One region of the Shewanella sp. T24-MNA-CIBAN-0130 genome, then DNA from elsewhere that is predicted to be linked to it. Evidence: predicted binding sites of a transcription regulator. Region 1 holds the regulator's gene; each other region holds the start of a gene.
The links. The regulator sigma-54, encoded in region 1, starts transcription at its own class of promoters, with help from an activator protein. The targets are predictions, from matches to a motif close to GTTGGCACGNNNNTNGNNT.
Positions count from the first base shown of each region.

Region 2: glnA (glutamate--ammonia ligase) is a predicted target of sigma-54. The motif match lies at 2,025-2,043, and genes of this name have one in related genera.
Region 3: nirB (nitrite reductase large subunit NirB) is a predicted target of sigma-54. The motif match lies at 2,444-2,462, and genes of this name have one in related genera.
Region 4: AAEZ02_RS07175 (nitrate reductase) is a predicted target of sigma-54. The motif match lies at 3,226-3,244, and genes of this name have one in related genera.

Region 1 covers NZ_JBEOPP010000003.1:143,844-149,502, forward strand. The annotation lists gene rapZ (RNase adapter RapZ) at 1-757, opposite strand, end outside; gene ptsN (PTS IIA-like nitrogen regulatory protein PtsN) at 754-1,197, opposite strand; gene hpf (ribosome hibernation promoting factor) at 1,200-1,487, opposite strand; gene AAEZ02_RS02420 (RNA polymerase factor sigma-54) at 1,513-2,997, opposite strand; gene lptB (LPS export ABC transporter ATP-binding protein) at 3,140-3,871, opposite strand; gene lptA (lipopolysaccharide transport periplasmic protein LptA) at 3,868-4,449, opposite strand; gene lptC (LPS export ABC transporter periplasmic protein LptC) at 4,436-4,996, opposite strand; gene kdsC (3-deoxy-manno-octulosonate-8-phosphatase KdsC) at 4,993-5,559, opposite strand; gene AAEZ02_RS02445 (KpsF/GutQ family sugar-phosphate isomerase) at 5,562-5,659, opposite strand, start outside.
Region 2 covers NZ_JBEOPP010000002.1:64,390-70,048, forward strand. The annotation lists gene AAEZ02_RS01310 (type II secretion system protein) at 1-225, opposite strand, end outside; gene glnA (glutamate--ammonia ligase) at 514-1,923, opposite strand; gene typA (translational GTPase TypA) at 2,403-4,214, shown strand; gene ppnP (pyrimidine/purine nucleoside phosphorylase) at 4,642-4,953, shown strand; gene AAEZ02_RS01330 (DUF4124 domain-containing protein) at 5,086-5,610, shown strand.
Region 3 covers NZ_JBEOPP010000012.1:28,129-33,787, forward strand. The annotation lists gene cobA (uroporphyrinogen-III C-methyltransferase) at 1-549, shown strand, start outside; gene AAEZ02_RS07185 (glycosyl transferase) at 542-1,720, shown strand; gene AAEZ02_RS07190 (ANTAR domain-containing response regulator) at 1,708-2,400, shown strand; gene nirB (nitrite reductase large subunit NirB) at 2,625-5,228, shown strand; gene nirD (nitrite reductase small subunit NirD) at 5,225-5,551, shown strand; gene AAEZ02_RS07205 (NarK family nitrate/nitrite MFS transporter) at 5,563-5,659, shown strand, end outside.
Region 4 covers NZ_JBEOPP010000012.1:21,694-27,352, forward strand. The annotation lists gene fabF (beta-ketoacyl-ACP synthase II) at 1-435, shown strand, start outside; gene AAEZ02_RS07160 (acyl-CoA thioesterase) at 555-1,043, shown strand; gene AAEZ02_RS07165 (NAD(P)-dependent oxidoreductase) at 1,060-1,935, shown strand; gene cctA (tetraheme c-type cytochrome CctA) at 2,343-2,681, shown strand; gene AAEZ02_RS07175 (nitrate reductase) at 3,284-5,659, shown strand, end outside.

The DNA.
Region 1 (5,659 bases):
GATGCTGGCCACCCGTACAACCAATCGCGATAGTCAGGTAACTGCGATTGTTACGTTCTAGGTGTGGCATCCAGGTTTCAAATAGGTTTTCAATTTGCCAAATGAACTTGTTGACCAATGGCTGACGCCCTAAAAATTCTTGTACGGGTTCGTCTAATCCTGTCAATGGGCGCAATTCTATTTCCCAGTGTGGATTGGGCAAAAAGCGTACATCAAACATAAAATCCGCTTCAGTCGGCATGCCGTGCTTAAAGCCAAAAGACTCAAAGTTAATGACCAATTCTTTATCGACACTGCCTAGTAGTATTTGCCTAACTTGGTCGCTTAACTCGTAGATATTTAGCGCCGAAGTGTCAATGTAATGGTCAACAATTTTTGCGGTAGGCTCAAGTAAACGGCCTTCTAATTTGATCGCTTCTTGCAGTGAAATATGATTTTTAGATAACGGGTGCAATCGGCGTGTTTCGCTGTAGCGTTTAAGTAACACTTTATCATTGGAATTTAGAAAGAAGCTGATAATTTCAGTGTCATGTTCAAGTAGGGCTAATTGGTCTTGAAGCACTTTGCCTTGTTCAGCAATGTTGCGGACATCAACACTAATCGCAACTAAATCATTACTGCCCTTGAGCTGAGCGAGTAATGTGCCAATGAGGGGTAGAGGCAAATTATCGACACAATAATATCCTAGGTCTTCTAATACTCTTAAGGCAACGGATTTCCCTGAACCTGAACGTCCCGATACTATGACAAGTTTCATGCAGTTATAACCCGATAAAGTTCTGTTGCGTTGTGGCTTTTGCGAAGCTGTTTCAATATTTGCTTATCGCTGAGCTTTTTAGCCATACTCGATAACGTGCCTAAATGTTGTTGGCACTGGTCTGCAGGTACTAACAAAGCAAATAAAATATCCACGGGCTGCTTATCAATTGCATCAAAGGCAATGGCTTCTTCACATTTAACAAATATCGCGATGGGGTGATCGATGGTCGTTAATCGACCATGAGGTATCGCAATGCCATTTCCTATACCTGTGCTACCCATTTTTTCTCTCGCTAATAGGCTTTCAAAAACCTCTTGCGAAGACAGGGTTGGATACTGGGCAGCGACTAAATTGCTGATGAGTTCCAGTACTTTTTTCTTACTGCCCGGTGTGGCACAGGTAGTGCATTCCGGCTGCAGAATGGTACAAAGTTCCATCGTTAGTGTTTTGTATACTTCTCTTTGTGTTTAATTACCTGACGGTCGAGTTTATCGATCAGGGCGTCTATTGCAGCATACATATCAGTATTTTCTGACATAGCAAAAATCTCTGCGCCATTAACGTGGATTTTGGCTTCTGCTTTTTGTTGTAATTTGTCTACATGGAGTACAACGTGTACATTATGGATCTGATCGAAGTGTCGTTCAAGCTTTGAAAATTTACCATTAACATACTCACGTAAAGATTCAGTTATTTCGACATGACGTCCAGTCAGATTTATATCCATAGAAAATCCTCCACAACCTTGTAGGTTATAAACTCTTACGTTGGTTTGAGGGCGGGATTAGCATTGCTTCTCGGTATTTTGCAATCGTACGACGAGCAACGTTTATGCCTTGTTCTGCCAGAAGTTGAGCCATTTTACTGTCACTCAATGGTTTTTTCTGGTTTTCTGCGGCAACCAGCTTTTTGATAAAAGCACGAATTGCTGTTGATGAGCATTCCCCGCCATCGTCAGTGCTGACATGGCTAGAGAAGAAGTACTTTAGTTCAAATAGTCCACGTGGGGTGTGCATATATTTTTGTGTGGTGACTCGTGAAATTGTCGATTCATGCATTTCTACTGCTTCAGCAATATCATTTAGCACCATAGGTTTCATGGCTTCTTCACCGTATTCAAAGAAGCCTTGCTGAAATTGCACAATGCAATTTGCCACTTTGAGTAGAGTATCATTGCGGCTTTCGATACTTTTAATAAACCATTTAGCCTCTTGCAAATGGCCTCGAATAAATTGACTGTCAGACTGATTTTTACTGCTTCTAGCCATGGCGGCGTATTGCTGATTAACGCCAATTTTGGGCATATTGTCTGGGTTTAACTCTACAACCCAACGGCCATTTTTCTTTAGTACCGTGACATCGGGAATAACGAATTCGTCATCGGTGGCGGTGATCAATAAGCCTGGACGAGGATTGAGTGATTGGATTAGGGTGATGGCGTCACGTAACTCATTTTCTTTTAGCTTAGTTTTGCGCATCAATAATCTAAAATCACGCCCAGCAATTAAGGTTAAATAGTCTTTGATTAGCAAACGGGCATTATCGATATGGGGTGTGGTGTTAGAGAATTGCGCTAATTGGATCAATAAACATTCACTTAAATCACGTGCAGCAACACCAACGGGATCAAAGTGTTGAATTCGTTTTAATACAGCTTCAACTTCATCTAACTCAACATTTTCGTCACCCATGGCTTCGAGAATATCGTCGGTACTTTGGGTTAAATAACCGCGTTCATCCACGGCGTCGATGATCGCTGTGGCAATGGCAAGATCGGTCTCTGAAAATGGAGTGAGATTTTTCTGCCATTCTAAATGTTCATACAGACCTTCGGTGGTTTCACCTTGAAACGGCATGTCATCATCGCGCATGCTAGCACTACCTGAACCTGACATCGGCGAGGCGGTGTACACTTCATCCCATGTAGTATCCATGGCTAAATCATCCATGGTTTCTTTGGTCATAGATTCTGCTGTGTCGACTGTTGAGGTGTCTTTTTCAATATTGACAATGCTGTTGTCACTGAAGTCTGTATCAGCTTGGTCGCGATTTTCTTTTACGGGGTCTTTTGCTTCAGAAAACTCATCTTCTATTTCAAGTAATGGATTTGAATCCAATGCTTGTTGGATTTCTTGCTGTAGCTCCAATGACGATAATTGCAGTAAGCGAATGGCTTGCTGCAATTGTGGGGTCATGGTTAAGTGTTGACCCATTTTAAGTTGGAGTGACGCTTTCATTTACCGCTTATCCCTAGATGATTTCCATAAAAGTGACAATTTATAAAACTGTAATGGATTGTCACGTACATCAATGATGTTTAACGCTGTTTAGATATCGTTCAATCAAATGAGTTAGATAGACTAAAGGCCCGTAAAGTAACTATAGCTTGAATTGTTCACCTAAGTACACCGCCCGAACTTGTTGATTGCTCAATACCTCATCAGGTGTGCCTTCGGCAATTAAATTACCTTGGCTGACGATATAAGCTCGCTCACAGACATCTAACGTTTCACGTACGTTATGGTCGGTAATTAATACTCCTAGACCTCGGCTTTTAAGTTGTTGAATGATTTTTTTTATGTCGATGACAGAAATCGGATCAACACCAGCAAAGGGCTCATCGAGTAGAATAAATTTTGGATTGGCGGCTAAAGCGCGCGCAATTTCAACACGACGACGTTCACCACCCGATAACGACATGCCTAGGCTGTCTCGAATATGGGTAATATGGAACTCTTCTAATAGATGCTCAAGCTGTTCAATACGTTGGTTTGTACTGAGTTCTTTGCGGGTTTGCAACACGGCCATAATGTTGTCATACACTGTGAGTTTACGGAAAATACTGGCTTCTTGTGGTAAGTAACCAATGCCTTTGCGAGCTCGCAGATGCATTGGATCGTCAGTGAGATCGTCATCATCAATTAAAATTCGACCCTTATCACTTTTCACTAGGCCGACAACCATATAAAAGGTGGTTGTTTTACCTGCACCATTGGGGCCTAAAAGCCCAACAATTTGGCCTGTTTTAACCGTTAAACTGACATCTTTAACAACTTGACGATCTTTATAGCTTTTAGCCAGATTTTCAGCGGTTAAGGTTATTTGGGTCATGGTTTGATCTGCTTTTTAACTGGGATTTCAGGGAGTTTTTGCTTTGGCGCAGACTCGTCTTGGAAATTCTCAGGTTGAATAATGGTGATAACCCGATCTTGCCCTGTGCCCGAACTTTCAGCAATAAGCTCTTGCGCATTGATGTTGTACTTAATTCGATTACCGGTCACTTGGCTACCCGATTGATTAAGTTTGGCATTACCTGTCAATGTTAGCGTGGTAGTCGCAAGGTCATAGGATATTTCGTCGGCACTGGCAGTACCAATTTGACCGTCATCTAATTCTTGTGAAAACGTCGCGGGTTTGCCAGTGGCGATAAGTTTCTTACTGGTGCTGTTTTCGGGGGTAAACGCCCGTAATTCATCAGCATTGATATTAATACTGCCTTGGACAATCTTAACCGGACCATTAAAAATGATTTGGTTATTTTTTATGTCAGCAAATTGGCTAACCGCAACAATTTTTAATTCTTGTTTCAGATCACCTTGTTTCGCCATAGCAGGCAAACTCAACAGGCAAAGTATGCTGCTCAATAACATAACATTGGCGCGAGTGTGGAGACGATTAATGTGGCTCATATGTTCCTTCTACCTGGCTCAGTAGCGATAATTGTTGCGAATTCAAGTCAGCATGTAGGCCTAAGCCTTTAATAATAAACCCTTTGCCTTTGATATACACCATCTCTTGTGAGGTGCCTATCATAGTGGTTAAGTCTACCGTCACCGCTTGGGTACTCAATGACTGCAGGGGTTCTTCTATATCAATGGCATCAATAATAACATTGTTTTCTAATATGACTTTGCTGGTGTTTTTATTCAATTGTCCTCGATCTGCACTTAATTGCCATTGTGCTTTACCATTTTCAGGGTAAATGAGGTATATCGGTTTGGTAAAGTGAGTGATGTCACTTGAAGCATAATGCTCCATGTGCTCGGCGCTGACTCGACTTTCGACAAAACCTTGTTGATTGAATTCCGTGGTGCGTAGGTTATCTGCAATAAAGTCAGGGCGCTCAATACCAGGTACTTTCACCGAGTCCATTTCACTGCGTTTTATTTGTGCTTGCCAGTACAACATAAAAGCAAGACCAAAAAAAGCCACAATACTTAGGGTGATCCGATTCATATACTCATTCCATGAGCACTGGCAAATTTATCTTGGCTTAAGAGTAATAAGTCAGTCAGTTCTCGCAAAGCTCCATGTCCGCCGTTTAAGGTCGTTGTCATGTGACAATGTCGTTTTACAAACGGATGACCATCGCCGACACACACGGAGAGACCTACGGCTTTCATTACGGGCAGATCAACCATGTCATCGCCAATGTAGGCTACTTGTTCGGCGCTTACATTATACAGCGACATAAGTTGCTCAAAAGGTTCAAATTTATTATCAATGCCTTGATAAATATGTTTGATTCCTAATCCGGTCATTCGGGTTTCGACAATTTTTGATTGACGACCTGTAATGACGGCAACATGAATATCGCTAGTGAGAACTGAGCGTATACCGTAGCCATCGCGAGTATGAAAGGCTTTGAGTTCTTCGCCAGCATTACTGAGATAAATACGTCCATCTGAAAAGACCCCATCGACATCACAGATTAACAGTTTAATTTTCTGAGCTCGCTGCCAAATATCATTACTGATAGGGCCGTAAAATCCTTGGTGACACGAGGTTGATTCTGACATGATTAAATGACTCCAGCTTTAACCATATCGAGCATGTTTAATGCCCCGATCGGTTGGTGTTTTTCATTGACGACAACCAGTCCGTTGATGTTTTTTTCAT
Region 2 (5,659 bases), on a different contig from region 1:
AGTACTGATTGTGCAAGCTGAATAAACCAATGTTTTACTGCTGTTAATTGCACCAGCTACGCCTTGCATCGTGCTCGCATAAGCATTGCTTTTTAACCCTATAAATTGGGGCGCGACCATAACAGCAAGAATGCCTAAAATAATAATTACCACAACAAGTTCTATTAAGGTAAAACCTTGCTGTTTACGCCACGAAAAATGCCCATGGTTTACTACGCTTGTCACCCTCAACCCAAATTTCCTTAAGCCAAATAGGATACTGTCTCTATATCCCTTTTATAACGTTAGTTAACCTCAACTCGGATTAGTAGGCGAGCTAAGTCGATTAATTAGGTGAATAAAAGGAGCTTATTTTCTATCGGCAATACATTATGCACATCTGTCTATAAATGCAACCGCCGCCACAACAACTTAATAAACTTGTTATCTTTTTTAGCTCAGAAACAAAAAAACCCGATAATCAATTACCGGGTTTTTCTATTACTTGCTTGCCTATGCAATTCGATTCAAGAATTACAAGCTGTAGTACATTTCAAACTCAAGCGGATGAGTCGTACGCGCTACACGTTCAGATTCTGCTGTTTTAAGCTGAATATAAGACTGGATAAAGTCTTCGCTGAACACGCCACCTTTAGTCAAGAACTCATGGTCCGCTTGTAAATTTTCAAGTGCGTTTTCTAATGAAGTCGCAACCTGTGGGATCTCAGCCGCTTCTTCAGCAGGCAAGTCATACAGATCTTTGTCCATTGCTTCACCTGGGTGGATCTTGTTTTGAATACCGTCAAGACCGGCCATTAGCAATGCCGAAAACGCTAAGTATGGGTTGGCATGTGGATCAGGGAAACGCGCTTCGATACGACGACCTTTAGGGCTTGGTACCACTGGAATACGAATTGACGCGCTGCGGTTACGTGCAGAATATGCAAGCATCACAGGCGCTTCAAAATGCGGTACCAAACGCTTGTAAGAGTTTGTGCTTGGGTTAGTGAATGCATTCAATGCACGAGCATGCTTAATGATGCCGCCAATGTAGTAAAGCGCAAGGTCACTCAAACCAGCATACTTATCACCAGCGAATAAGTTTACCCCGTCTTTAGCTAAAGACTGATGCACGTGCATGCCACTGCCGTTGTCACCCACGATTGGTTTTGGCATAAATGTCGCTGTCTTGCCATAAGCATGAGCCATGTTATGAACAACATACTTAAGGATTTGAATTTCGTCAGCTTTCTTAGTCAATGTATTGAATCGTGTTGCGATTTCATTTTGACCAGCTGTGGCCACTTCGTGGTGATGCGCTTCAACCACTTGACCCATTTCTTCAAGTACTAAACACATTGCAGAGCGTAAGTCTTGTGACGAATCAACTGGCGCAACTGGGAAGTAACCCCCCTTCACCATTGGACGATGACCGGTGTTGCCTTCTTCATAGCTTTTAGCTGAGTTCCATGAAGCTTCTTTAGCGTCAATCTTCACGAAACAACCTGACATATCAGTACCAAAACGGACATCGTCAAATATGAAGAATTCAGGCTCTGGACCAATCAATACGGTATCAGCAATGCCAGTAGAAATAAGATACTGTTCGGCTTTTTTGGCAATAGAACGAGGATCGCGATCATAACCTGTCATGGTACCCGGTTCTAAAATATCACAACGAATAAGTGCGGTCGTTTCTTCCGTGAAAGGGTCTAACACAAAAGTCGTTGGATCTGGCATTAACACCATGTCAGATTCATTAATGCCTTTCCAACCTACAATTGAAGAACCGTCAAACATTTTGCCGTCTTCAAAGAAATCTTCATTTACTTGGTGAGATGGGATAGAAACGTGCTGCTCTTTACCTTTAGTGTCGGTAAAGCGTAAGTCTACAAACTTAACTTCTAACTCTTCTAGTTGTTTTAAAACTGATTCAACTGACATTCTCAAGCCTCCGGTAGGGTAAAGGGTTGTCCCTTAATATAATCTTGGTATTCGCCAGATGATGCATCTGCAAAACGAATATTTACATAATAACAGCAGTGAAGCGATATTCATGCCAGTTCGTTAACTAGTTGATTTTATGAAGATGAGAACGTTCCCTCATCTTCTAAATTATGATTTTGCACCAATGACGTGCATTACTATGTTTCATCATAGTGCAAAAGTCCATAATAGTGCGTCATGTTAATGCTGGTGTTTTAATCATGCCACATTTTGCATCACACCTCGATTATGTTTAATATATAAACGTTTTATACTGTTTTTTGAGGCTTAGTAAACGAAAGATTTACATGTGTTCAAAAATAATCCTATCTACAAAAGCTGCTGTGAAGTAGAATGGCACGCTTTTTTACAGTAGCTGTAATAATAAATAGCTTCTGTTAGCTCCCTTTTTTTTTTGATGGTTTAGAGGTTTATCCGTGCTAGAGAATTTACGTAACATCGCCATTATTGCCCACGTTGACCATGGCAAAACAACCCTGGTAGACAAAATGTTGGCGCAGTCAGGAACCCTTGCATCTCGTGGAGAAGCTACTGAGCGGGTTATGGATTCTAACGATCTTGAAAAAGAACGTGGGATCACCATTCTGGCAAAGAATACTGCCATCCAGTGGAACGACTACCGTATTAACATCGTAGATACTCCTGGCCACGCCGATTTCGGTGGCGAAGTAGAACGTGTTCTATCTATGGTCGATTCAGTATTATTGTTGGTTGACGCAGTTGATGGTCCAATGCCACAAACTCGCTTTGTAACCAAGAAAGCCTTCGCTCAAGGCCTTAAGCCAATTGTTGTTATCAACAAAATTGACCGTCCAAGTGCTCGTCCAGATTGGGTTATTGACCAAGTATTCGATTTATTCGTTAACTTAGGTGCCACTGACGAACAATTAGATTTCCCAATCGTTTATGCTTCTGCATTAAATGGTTTTGCAACGTTAGATCCAGATGTAGCTAGCGATGATATGACGCCGCTGTTTCAAACTATCGTTGAGAAAGTAGCTTTCCCTGACGCGGATGCGGAAGCGCCGTTCCAAATGCAAATTTCTCAAATCGATTATAACTCATACGTGGGTGTTATCGGTATTGGCCGTATTACCCGTGGTAACGTTAAGACTAACCAACAAGTGACTATTATTGGCGCTGACGGTAAGACTCGTAACGGTAAAATGGGCCAAGTATTAGGTTATATGGGTCTAGAACGTAATGAAGTTGCCATTGCCAATGCGGGTGACATCGTTGCGATTACCGGTTTAGGCGAGCTTAAGATCTCTGACACTATCTGTGCAGTGGGTGCCGTAGAGGCAATGCCGCCGTTAACTGTTGATGAACCTACACTAACAATGACGTTCCAAGTAAACACTTCTCCGTTCGCGGGTAAAGAAGGTAAGTATGTGACTTCACGTAACATTCTTGAGCGTTTACAGACTGAATTAGTTCACAACGTCGCACTTCGTGTTGAAGAAACTGACAGTCCAGATCGTTTCCGTGTATCAGGTCGTGGTGAATTACACTTATCGATTTTAATTGAAAACATGCGTCGTGAAGGCTACGAATTAGCTGTATCGCGTCCAGAAGTTATTCTGAAAACCGTCGATGGTGAGCTACATGAACCCTACGAAACAGTAACGGTTGACGTTGAAGAAGGTCATCAAGGTACCGTAATTGAAAAATTAGGTATTCGTAAAGCTGAAATGAAAGATATGCAGCTTGATGGTAAAGGTCGTGTTCGTATTGACTTTATTATCCCAAGCCGTGGTTTGATTGGTTTCCAAACTGAGTTCTTAACCTCAACATCGGGTACTGGTCTAATTTATCATTCATTTGATCACTACGGTCCACACAAAGGTGGCGATATTGGTCAACGTGCTAACGGCGTAATGATTTCAAACGGAACAGGTAAGTCACTAACGTTCGCACTCTTTACTTTACAAGACCGTGGTCGTTTGTTTATTGGCCACGCGGCTGAAGTGTATGAAGGTCAAGTAGTTGGTATCCATGCTCGCTCTAACGATTTGACAATAAACTGTCTCAAAGGTAAGCAGCTAACTAACATGCGCGCATCAGGTACTGATGAAGCGCAAGTATTGACGACTCCGATTACACTGACTCTTGAGCAAGCTCTTGAGTTCATCGATGATGATGAATTAGTTGAAGTGACTCCTAAGAATATTCGTGTTCGTAAGAGATACTTAACTGAAAACGAACGTAAGCGTCATAACCGCAGTTAATCAGTATTAAACTGTAGCAGATTACATTTGCTACTCTTGATACCTAAAAAGCCCAGATGCCTGCATCTGGGCTTTTTGTTGCCTAGTATATACAGGCTAAAAGCGAAAGAGCCTAGAACGCTGCGCTGCTAGTACGCTTCGCGGCTAGAGGCTATAAAGTCAACAGCCTAGCAGCTAAGCAACTCTAGCAGTGACAAAGTCACGCCCTAACAGCGAAGCGACAACACTAACAGTGACGAAGTCACGCCCTAACCGCGAAGCGACACTAGCAGTGACGAAGTCACGCCCTAGCAGCGAAGCGACTCTAGCAGGACGCAGTCCGCCCTAGCAGCGAAGCGACTCTAGCGATACAAGATGAAAATATTTAACTAGATATTTTACGTAAACGCAGATAGATTGAAATCAATATCATTTTTAGGGAGAACATATGAGTATGTTGCAACAGGTAAGCGTCGCTAAAAAAGCCAATGTACATTTTAACGGTAAAGTGATCAGTAGAAGCGTAGTGTTAGCAGATGGAAGTAAACAAACTCTGGGTGTTGTATTGCCTGGTGAATATGAGTTCTCCACTGCTCAAGGCGAAATAATGCAGGTCATTTCTGGCGAGTTTGACGTGTTATTACCGGGTCAAACTGAGTGGGTTATATACGCTACAGGCAGCCAGTTTGAACTTGCACCAAACGTGAGCTTCAGTCTCCGTACGGCACAAATTTCAGAATACTGCTGCCAATACATCTAGTGTTGTTGCACCTAAATAAACAATAGCGGCTTAATATTGCCCGCTTATATTCAGCTTAATCAAAACAGTTTAAGCTGATTTTTTCTTTAAAAACGTCTACTCTATTGAAACTATCGTTTTATGGAGTGCATCATGCGCCTTATCATACTTATTGGTTTACTATTATTGAGTGCCCAAAGCCTTGCGACGGTATACCGTTGGGTAGATGAAAATGGCAAAGTGCATTACTCAGATGAACCCAAAAATAATGCTGAAGCTATTGATCTAAATGAAAACACGCAAAATAATATAACGATTAATATACCTAAAAAACTCAATGTAACGCCTACAACAGAAACTCAAATTAACTACACTATCTCGATTACCTCCCCTCAACAAGAAGCCACTGTCCGTGATAATAACGGTAATTTTACCGTGTCTGCTAGCGTTGCGCCCGAGTTACCTCGAGGGGTGTTGCTGACATTATTAATCGATGGGGTCATCATTGCTCAACCACAAGTTTCGCCAGTGTTCCAATTAACGGGCATTAATCGAGGTGAACATTCTCTTGTTGTTAATGCTGTAACACAAAGCGGCAAAGTCCTTGCATCAAGCTCTCCTAGAAAGATATTCCTTCACCAAGCATCAGTATTTGGACCTGCAAAAAAGTCTAAATAGTTAAGATAAAAACCATTTCATTCATTAGCTTACAAGATTATTTCTGGCT
Region 3 (5,659 bases), on a different contig from region 1:
ATTTTCGGTCGCGGCTCAGAAGAGGCGCTTTACTTGGCTCAGCAGGGGATCCGTTCGCAGTTTATTGCCGGTGTTACCGCCGCGTTAGGTTGTGCTTCTAGCACAGGTATTCCACTGACTTTTCGAGGTATGGCTCGAAGTGTCACCCTGATCACCGGCACAAAAATGACCGATGCAGATAATGCAAATGCTCCTACGCAGTGGCAAGCATTGCTCACAGCACAGTCCACCTTAGTTTTTTATATGGGTAAAGAACAAGCGGCAAGCATCTCACTCGGGTTACTCGATACCCAATGCGCCGCTAACTTGCCGGTGGCTTTTGTTACCAATGGCGGTAGACCAAACCAAATTGTGACTTATGCAACCGTTGACTCTATGGCTGATGCTGCGTTGACTATTAAGGACTCTGGGCCAACATTAATCATTATTGGTGAAGTGGTCAGTGTCGGCCAACAGCTTAGTGCTTTACTCGACGATATTGATTTTGTTTCACCACAGCCAGAGTCACAACCACATTCTGAATATGAATGCGAGGTGCTATATGCCTAAAATTGGTGAGTTAACCCTGACATCAGTCGATGAATTTGATTTTAGGTTATTGATCAAAGCCTTGGGTAAGGGCGAAAAAGGCTCGCGGACGTTAACATTTGCTGAGGCCAGCTTATTACTTGAAGGTTTTGCTAAAGGAAAAGCCACCCGGGTACAGATGGCGAGTGCCATGATGTTAATGCGCGTTCGTGGTGAAACCACAGAAGAAGTTGCTGGGATGGTCGCAGGGCTACGTCATACATTAGATACTGGTTGGGGGACATTGGCGGTTGATATTGACTGGCCTGTGTATGCGGGTAAGCGTGAGCAGTTACCGTGGTTATTGTTGGTGGCTAAATTACTGGCAAGCCAAGGTGTGCGTGTAATGTTGCATGGCGACAGCCAAGCTTTACCCCATCGCCGCCATGTTGAATCTTGCTTAGCGGCAGTCAATATTGCTTGTTGTACTACACCACAAAGCGCTAATGCAGCCTTGCTATCCGATAACATTGTTTATGTATGTGCGGGTGATTTAGCACCAGTGTTAGATGAGTGCCGCCAGTTGCATCAAGAATTGGGTCTTCGTAGCCTTATTCAAACTGCAGCGCGGTGTATCAACCCAACTAATGCAGCGATCAGTCTGCGTAGCTACTTTCACCCCGGGTTAGATTATCTGCACCAAGGCATATGCAAAATCTTATTTGCAAAAGGTGAATACCATACCGGCAGTGTCGCGATTTTTAAAGGTTTACAAGGCGAAACAGAGTGTAATCCAAGAGTGTCGACCACGGTTACTGTCGTCAACGGACAAGCAAACACTATAGTGGTATCGAGCTTATCGATCCCCACATTATTAGAAGGTTTTTCTGGTGCGAAATTGGGCCAAGCCGAATTGTCTAGCGACATTCTTGCGCTGTTATGGCGCGAACAACAGCCTTTTTCGGCCAATAAACTCACAGAATTAATGTCGCGCACCATGATCGAGCAAGCGCTTAGCAGTATTCAGGCTACTTTGGCTGCGTTGCTGCTATTACTGAGCCGCCAGTCAGCTACGATAGATTCAATTAACGCAACGGCGATTACAGCAGCGCAAGCAGTCAGTTTGAGTCAACAATGTTGGGCAAACCGTTTTAGTACAACAGATAATCCACTAGATCAATGGCGGAACAAGGAGTGGTTATGCGCAGTTTAATCTTTTGCGATCAGAGCTTTGCGGCTGTACCTGTGGCCGATTGTGATCTGGTGCAGTATCAGACTTGTTTGGCGGCGTTTGGGCATGTCACTGTATTGACTTCGGTAAGCCAAGTTGAGCAACAATTACATCAACAAACATTTGATACCTTGTTGGTATTAACCGAGACATTACACAGTCAAATTCAGGGGCTGATCCAGCGTACATTAACGAGTAAACCTATGGTGATCGTTGTCAATGCCAAAACATGGCAACAGGCAGCGTTAACCGATTTGCTTGATTGTGGGCGCATCACTTTTATTCCGGATATGCTGACCGTTAACCGTTTAACCAGCGTGATCAGTTTAGCCCAAGCGCGTTTTAATGCCGCCAGTAAAACCTTAGCCGAATTTAAAAAGTTAGATGATGAAATTCGCAGTATAAAACTGCTCAGCCAAGCAAAGTTGATTGTAATGCAACAAGGGTTTGATGAAGCCAAAGCACACCACATTATTCAACAACAAGCGATGCAAAAAGGCTTGTCGGTGGCACAAATGTCGGCACAAATTATTGCAGTTGTCAGCAAGCAAAATACTTCGTTAGCAGTCGATACTTTAGCGGTGAACAATGATGGTGCGCCTCATTTTGGTGCGATTATCCCTAAGGCGGACATATTATCGTCTCAGCACAAAGGCTGCTAAGTTTTAATTATATATTAATCAAGTGATTATGGTTTTTTTGTTTGTTGGCATAGAGCCTGCAACATCACAGTATGATACTGAAAGTCGATAATGGTTTTTTAAACCATCAATGTTCAAACAATAAAATTTAAAAAATCGGAATAGTAACAGGCAATGGCGCCAACTCTTTAAGCGGAGTTGGCGCCATTTTGTTTTTTACGGTCCATGGCATGAAGGAGCAGGATATGGCAGTCTCAAAACCCAAGTTAGTGGTGGTCGGTAATGGCATGGTAGGTCATCACTTTATTGAGCAATTGTGTAGTTTAGGGCTCAATAAAACGTTTGATGTGCATGTGTTTGGTGAAGAACCCCGTCCAGCCTATGATCGAGTGCAATTATCAAAATATTTTGAGACCGGTAGCGCCGATCCGTTAATGTTAACCAGTGCGCAAGACTATCAAGATTGGGGCATTTCGCTGCACTTAAATACCCCGATCACCGCGGTTGATATTGCCGCTAAAACGGTCACGAGTGCCCAAGGGGGTAATTACCATTATGATCGACTCGTACTGGCGACCGGATCATTTCCGTTTGTGCCGCCTATTCAAGGTAACGATCGCGCTCAGTGTTTAGTGTATCGCACCATTGAAGATCTTGAAGCTATCCAAGCTGCAGCCCAAAACAGTCACGTTGGGGTTGTTGTGGGCGGTGGATTATTAGGCTTAGAAGCCGCCAATGCCATGAAACAACTTGGGGTGAAAACCCACGTTGTTGAGTTTGCGCCACAATTGATGCCCGTTCAGCTAAATGACAAAGCCGGTGATTTATTGTGTAGCAAAATTGAACAACTCGGCGTGAGCGTGCATACCTCAAAAGCCACCACCGCGATTATCGACGGTGAAACAGCATTACATCGAATGACCTTCAATGATGAGTCTTATCTTGAAACTGACATGATTGTCTTTTCAGCGGGTATTCGTCCACAAGATTCATTAGCACGGGTTTCAAATATCAGTATTGGTGAACGTGGCGGCATTGAAATTGACGATTACTGTTTAACCTCTGCGCCAGATGTTTATGCCATTGGAGAATGTGCATTATGGCAGCAAAAAATATTTGGGTTAGTGGCCCCAGGTTATCAAATGGCGCGGGTTGTGGCTGCTCATCTTGGCTCATTGACATCAACTAGCGTTTCTCAGTCATTTACCGGCGCAGACATGAGCACCAAGCTGAAGTTACTGGGTGTTGATGTGGCCGCTATTGGCGCAAGCCGTGGTTTTGAAAATGCACAATTTGTTGAGTTATCTGATAACCAGGCGGGAATTTATAAAAAGTTATGGTTAGATGAAACCGGTAAATATTTAAAAGGTGCGGTATTAATTGGCGATAACAGCGATTACAGCCGCTTGCTCGATGCTTATTTATCACAAGATGAGATTGAAGGCTCCGCGGTTGAGTTATTGCTTGCCGGTGCTGAAAACGAAGCAGATTTAAAAGACTCCTCTATTGTGTGTTCTTGTCATCAAGTGACTAAAGGCGACATTGTTGAGTCTGTAACAGCAGGCAAGCATAAAATAGCTGACATCAAGTCATGTACTCGCGCTGCATCAGGTTGTGGCGGCTGTGCGCCGTTAGTGCAAAAAATTATAGATCAAACATTACAAGCCGCTGGGCTCGATTATAATGCCGGTATTTGCGCCCATTTCGATCACGACAGACAAGCGTTATATCACCTTTGCCAAGTCGAGGGAATCAGTGATTTTGATACCTTAATGACACAACATGGCAAGCCATCAGCAAGTGGTCACACTTATGGTTGTGATATTTGTAAGCCAGCAGCGGCATCTATCTTTGCCAGCTTACAAAACCAGTATGTGCTCAATCAAGACCGCGGTCATGTGCAGCTGCAAGACACCAATGATGCCTACTTAGGTAACATCCAAAAAGACGGCACTTACTCTGTTGTGCCGCGGGTTGCAGGGGGCGAAATTACTCCGACTAAACTCATCGCCATGGGCCAAATCGCCCAAGAATATGATCTGTATACTAAAATAACCGGTGGCCAGCGCATTGATATGTTTGGTGCAACGCTATCGCAGTTACCTGAAATTTGGCAAAAACTCATTGATGCTGGTTTTGAAACTGGCCATGCCTACGGCAAGTCTCTGCGAACGGTTAAGTCTTGTGTTGGCAGTACTTGGTGCCGTTATGGCGTACAAGACGCGGTTGGTTTCGCTATCGATTTAGAAAATCGTTACAAAGGCTTGCGCAGTCCGCATAAATTGAAATTTGCGGTATCGGGTTGTACCCGTGAGTGCGCAGAAGCCCAAAGCAAAGACATCGGTATTATCGCAACCGATAAAGGATGGAATCTGTATGTTGCTGGCAATGGCGGCATGCGTCCGCGTCATGGTGATTTGTTTGCCACCGATTTGTCCACCCAAGACCTGTATAAATACATCGACCGTATTTTGATGTTCTATGTCAAAACCGCAGACAAATTACAGCGCACCTCAACCTGGATGGACGCTTTAGGAGGGGGAGTAGATTACTTAAAATCGGTAGTTATTGATGATGCGCTTGGGATTAATGCCGCGCTAGAACAACAAATGGATCATATCGCTGCCACATACCAATGTGAGTGGAAAACCAGCCTTGAGCAACCTGCTTTTTTGGCGCGTTTTAATGAGTTTGTTAACCCAAATGATGCCCCCGCAACAGATGCCAATGCTTATCAGCGTATTCGGGAACAGCGTTTTCCTAACATTAACGATGCGGGGGCAGGCTCGATTGCCATTAAAGAGATTACTGACGATGTCGAACAAGCCCAAGCGGAGGAATTAGCATGATTTGGATTAATGTGTGCACTGAAGCAAGTATGCCAAAAGGCACGGGAATAGCCGCTTGGGTTGCCGGGCGTGCAGTGGCTATTTTTAACTTAGGTAAAGACGGTTTATTTGCCCTTGATAATGTCGATCCCGCTAGCGGCGTGAGCTTGTTAGCCAGAGGATTGATTTGCGAAATTGATGGAGAGCTGTGTGTGGCTTCGCCGCTTTATAAACAGCATTACCGTTTGGATTCGGGGCGTTGTATTGAAAATAATGATCTAGTGGTTAAACCATTTGAAATTAAAACTGAGCAAGGCAATATTTTTGTCTTGGCTCAGGCATAAAGGGGTCCAATATGAGCGCTGAAAAATTTAACCTATTTTCATTTCACGGCAAGATGAAAATCATGCATTTAAGCTGGATGGCCTTTTTTATTACTTTTGTGGTGTGGT
Region 4 (5,659 bases), on a different contig from region 1:
ATGACATCACCACCGAGTGATGGCGCTGGTGCTGCGGCGGCTATGGTCAATGCCATTAACGATGCACAAATTGAAAAAGAGCTAGTGGGCTATATCAATGCCCATGGCACATCAACGAATGCAGGTGATAAAGCCGAAGTGGCTGCGGTGAAATCTGTGTTTGGGCCACATGCCTATGATGTATTGGTGAGCTCGACCAAATCAATGACCGGTCATTTACTCGGTGCTGCAGGTGCTGTTGAAGCAATCATTACTTTGTTGGCATTACGTGATCAGCATATTCCTCCTACTATTAATTTAGACAATCCTGATGAAGGTTGTGATTTAGATTTTGTCGCACACACTTCTCGTCGTCATCAATTTGATTACGCATTATGTAATTCATTTGGTTTTGGTGGCACCAACGGTTCATTATTGTTTAAAAAAATCAATTAATGATAGTGACATAGATAAAAAGCGCCGATGGCGCTTTTTTTGTATGTTTAAGCTTTTTTTGGATTAAGACAAAGTGTATCGTTAATTTCCGATACATCCTGCGATGACTTGGAGGCTTTATGGCCGGTATAGATAGAAAGCTTACGTTACGTTTTTTGGCTGAGCCTGCAGATGTCAATTTCGGCGGTAAAGTACACGGCGGCGCCGTAATGAAATGGATCGATTTAGCGGCTTACGCTACCGCTGCAGGTTGGAGTGGTAAGTATTGTATTACCGTCTATGCAGGGGGTATTCGTTTTGTTAAACCCATTCACGTTGGCCATATTGTTGAGGTGACGGGTAAAGTGATTTATACCGGCAGCACATCTATGCATGTCGCAATTGATGTTAAGGCTGGCGATCCTAAAGATTCAGAGCGTTATCTCACGACCCATTGTATTGTGATTATGGTGGCGGTTGATGATGAAGGCAAACCCACCTCGGTACCTGAATGGATCCCAACGACAGCCGACGATATTCATTTACGTGATACAGCATTACGTTTAATGGACATGCGTAAGCGTATTGGCGCCGAAATGGAAGCTCACGTTAAACCTTCAGTAGCATAAATAAAAGGGACAAATCATGGCCAAGGTAGCATTTATTGGGTTAGGCGTTATGGGGTATCCTATGGCGGGACATTTAGTTAAACAGGGTCACGATTTGACCGTGTATAACCGAACGGCCAGTAAAGCTCAACAATGGGTTGAGCAGTATGGCGGTCGACGCGCGGATACACCAAAAGCCGCGGCTAAAGGACAAGACATTGTGTTTACCTGTGTGGGTAATGATGATGATTTACGTCAAGTGGTATTGGGTGATCAAGGCGCCATTCACGGTATGCATGCAGGTGCTATTTTGGTCGACCATACCACAGCTTCAGCCGATGTCGCGCGCGACATTGCCGCCCAATTGACCCCACAAAATATTGGCTTTTTAGATGCGCCTGTTTCAGGTGGCCAAGCGGGTGCTGAAAATGGTGTGTTAACCGTGATGATGGGCGGTGAACAGGCTGATTTTAATACGGTTAAACCCGTTATTGATGCATATAGTCGCTGTGCTGAATTGCTTGGACCTGCAGGTTCGGGTCAGTTGACTAAAATGGTCAATCAAATTTGTATTGCGGGTGTGGTTCAAGGCTTAGCTGAAGGACTTCATTTTGCAAAGAGTGCGGGTTTAGATGGCTTAAAAGTCATTGAGGTCATCAGTAAAGGTGCTGCACAAAGTTGGCAGATGGAGAATCGTTATCAGACTATGTGGCAAGGTCAATATGATTTCGGCTTTGCTATCGATTGGATGCGAAAAGACTTAGGCATTGCCCTAGATGAAGCTCGCCGAAATGGTAGCCATTTACCTGTCGCGGCATTAGTTGATCAGTTTTATTCTGAAGTTCAGGCGATGAAAGGCAACCGTTGGGATACTTCTAGTTTACTCGCTCGTTTAGAAAAATCTCGCAGTTAATATCAACAAAGCATTATTATAAATGTGATAGCTCAACGATAGCCCCAACATTAGTCGGGGCTTTTTATTGGCGCCAACCCAACTTAAATTAACCATGACTACATTAGCTATCATTGGTGGTAAGTCGGTTTGTTGACTAAAAACCATTGCGTTACATGATGTGGCGCACATACTCCAAATGTTAACGCTGCTATTATTACCTAATCTATATTAATTTTGCTTAAAGTAGATTGATTAGCTACGTTTATATTACCATTCAATTTTCGATTTTTTTATGAATTGTTTTTATGAATTGTTGATAAATAAAGTTGTTGAGTAAACCCTTAAGTAAAGTGTCGTACTGCAGTGTGATGATCCGCGTCAGATAAAAAGAATGCGGGCACACACTAAAATTGGAGGAATGAAAAGTGAGCAATAAATTACTAAGTACATTGTTTGCGGCCGGTTTCGCGGTAATGATGATGTCTTCTGCATCATTTGCTGCTGCTGATGAGACCCTCGCTGAGTTTCATGTTGAAATGGGTGGCTGTGAAAACTGTCACGCTGATGGAGAGCCATCATCAGATGGTGTATATGAATTTGAACAATGTCAAAGTTGTCATGGTTCTCTTGCTGAAATGGATGATAACCATAAGCCGCATGATGGTATGTTAATGTGTGCAGATTGCCACGCACCACATGACGCAAAAGTAGGCGAAGTACCAACGTGTGATACATGTCATGACGATGGCCGTACTGCAAAATAAGCTATCTTGATAGCTGAAAAATACCGACTTTATGTCGGTATTTTTGTTTTTATTCTTTTAATAACTGACTAAAACCTTACATCTGTCTGCATAAATAAGCCTAACTTAACCTCAATCCGGTATACGGAGTGGGGTAAACCGATCGGGATCAGTCTATTTCAAGTCATAGATATAACTTGCCATTATTTTTGGTTAGCGAGGCGATGAGGGAGGCTTGTTTACCCGTTTGGGCTAAAGCCTGATGAATTTATTCAGCAAAAGATAGGCAGTGTTGCCACTCGACTTGCAGGCATTCCCATTGGTTACGCCTCTGCGTTGTATCAACTGACTAGAAAAAACTATTCCTACCTCAATATGCCTTGAGTTGATGATTTGCTTATAAGGGATGAAACAACAAGGTAATACCTCTTTATAGGTATTAAAATCCCTTTATTTTCAGATAGATGCGCAACAAAAGTGCGCAGGCCTGCACTTTTGTTGCACAAATATTGCGGTTATCAATCTAGACGGTTTTTATTTCTATTGTAAATCAGTAAGTTAATTTTTTGGCACAGCTTTCGCAGTAGTTAACTATGAAATAATCAAGGTGAAAGGGTAGATGTATGTCAAAGATCCAATCGAGTTGTGCTTATTGTGGTGTCGGGTGTGGCGTAAGCGTGTCACCGAACAAAGCGGATTGGACTGATATAAATACAGCTGATTTATCATTAGTGGGTGATATCAATCATCCTGCAAATTACGGTCATTTATGTGCTAAAGGTGAACGCTTACTCGACAGTTTAGATCAGCCCAATGTGCTACGTTATCCAAAATATCGTTCAGGTAAACCCCTTGATTGGAATAGTGCGAGCACCTTAATTGCTGATACTTTTGCACAAACCATTGCTGAGCATGGCCCCGGCTCTGTTGCCCTTTATCTTTCAGGGCAATTACTCACTGAAGATTATTATGTCGCGAATAAGTTCGCCAAAGGTTTTTTAAAAACGGCTAACATCGATACTAACTCTCGTTTATGTATGTCGTCAGCGGTGAGTGCAATGCAACGCGCTTTTGGTGAAGACGTGGTGCCAGCTTGCTTTGATGACCTAGAGCAAGCAGAAGTCATCGTGCTGGTGGGTGCTAACACTGCTTGGACTCATCCGGTGCTTTTTCAACGAATATTAGCGGCTAAAAAAACCAATAATGCCCGTTTAGTGGTTATCGACCCGCTATCAACCGCGACAGCTAAACAAGCGGATTTACATTTAGCGATTACCCCAGGTGCCGATTTAGCATTATTTCATGGCTTACTGGGTTATTTAGCCGATCAAAATTGTGTTGATCACACTTACATTGCAGCACACACCGAGGGTTTTGATTCTGTTGTGTCCGAGGCGCAACAATTAAGTGCCAATTTAGCCGAACTCGCAAATCAAGTGGGAGTATCTGTTACTCGTCTTACTGAGTTTTATCAATTAGTGGCGGGTCATAAAAAAGTACTTACCGCATCTTGTCAGGGAGTGAATCAATCAACTATAGGCACAGATACCACCAATGCGATGATTAACTGTCATCTTGCCTTAGGTCAAATTGGACAAATAGGCAGTGGATTCTTTTCGTTAACCGGACAACCTAATGCTATGGGCGGCCGTGAAGTCGGTGGTTTAGCGAGCCAGTTAGCCTGTCATATGGGATTTTCAGCACCTGAACGTCAGCTATTAGCTGATTTCTGGCAAACCGACAGCGTAGCCGAACAAAAAGGCTTAGCAGCAGTAGAGATGTTTGATGCCCTTGCCGATGGCAAAATTAAAGCGATTTGGATTATGGGTACCAACCCAGTGGTGTCGTTACCTAATAGTGAAAAAATTGCCAAAGCCTTAGCCGATTGCCCCTTTGTAGTGGTATCTGAAATTAGCCCAGACTCAGATACCGCCAAGCTTGCTGATGTGTTATTGCCAGCGCAAGGTTGGTCAGAAAAATGCGGTACTGTGACCAACAGTGAACGCACCATTACCCGCCAGCGTGGGTTTATTACCCCCAAAGGTCAAGCTAAAGCTGATTGGTGGGCTATGAGCCAAGTGGCCAAAAAAATGGGCTTTCACGGATTTGATTTTGAAGATAACGCCAGTGTTTTCAACGAATTTTCAGCCATGTCTGCTCGAGTAAAACAGCAGTTTCCTAACAAAGTATTTGATTTAACTGGCTTAGCCGACTTATCAAAAGGGCAATATGATGCGTTACTGCCAACACAATGGCCTATTGCTTCTGCTACGCAAATAGGCCAGCGAGGCGGGCGAGTTTTCAGTGATGGTGTGTTTGCCACTGCAAGTGGTAAAGCGCAATTTGTCGCGCCAGCGCCTGTTAATCCATCAGAGCAGTCGTTAACCAACAACACACTGTTATTAAACAGCTGCCGTAGTCGCGATCAGTGGCATACCATGACTCGCACCGGACATATCGCCAGTTTACGAGCCAGCATTCCTGAGCCTGTTATTCATTTACATTCATCACAGCTGCGTGATTTCTCGTTAATCGACGGTGGTTTGGTGCGAATTCAATCAGCACTGACCCCGCACTCAATGGATGCCAATGCGACCATATTGTCGTCAGCCTTCACTGTGGCACGCGCCGTTGTCGATGACGATATGCCAGCCAATGTGGCATCGATGTCGATGCATTGGTCGGCGCAGTTCTCTATGACCAAAGGGGTGAATCAGGCGTTAGATGCCCGTGTTGATCCAATATCAAAGCAACCAGGATTTAAGTGTCAACCAGTGATATTAAGCCCCGTTCTACTTGCGCTGCAAGGTGTTGTTTTTGGTCAACACGACTCTTCTGCTCACGGGCTATGCTGGCAAGTTGCACAAACGCTGGAGAACGGAGTGTGTCATCACATTGGTTTTACAGATACCAACGACGGTTTTGCCTACCAAGCGACAGCCTATTCACTTAAATGGACCTTAACGGTAGATGGCCAGCCTTTATATATCCAATGCAAT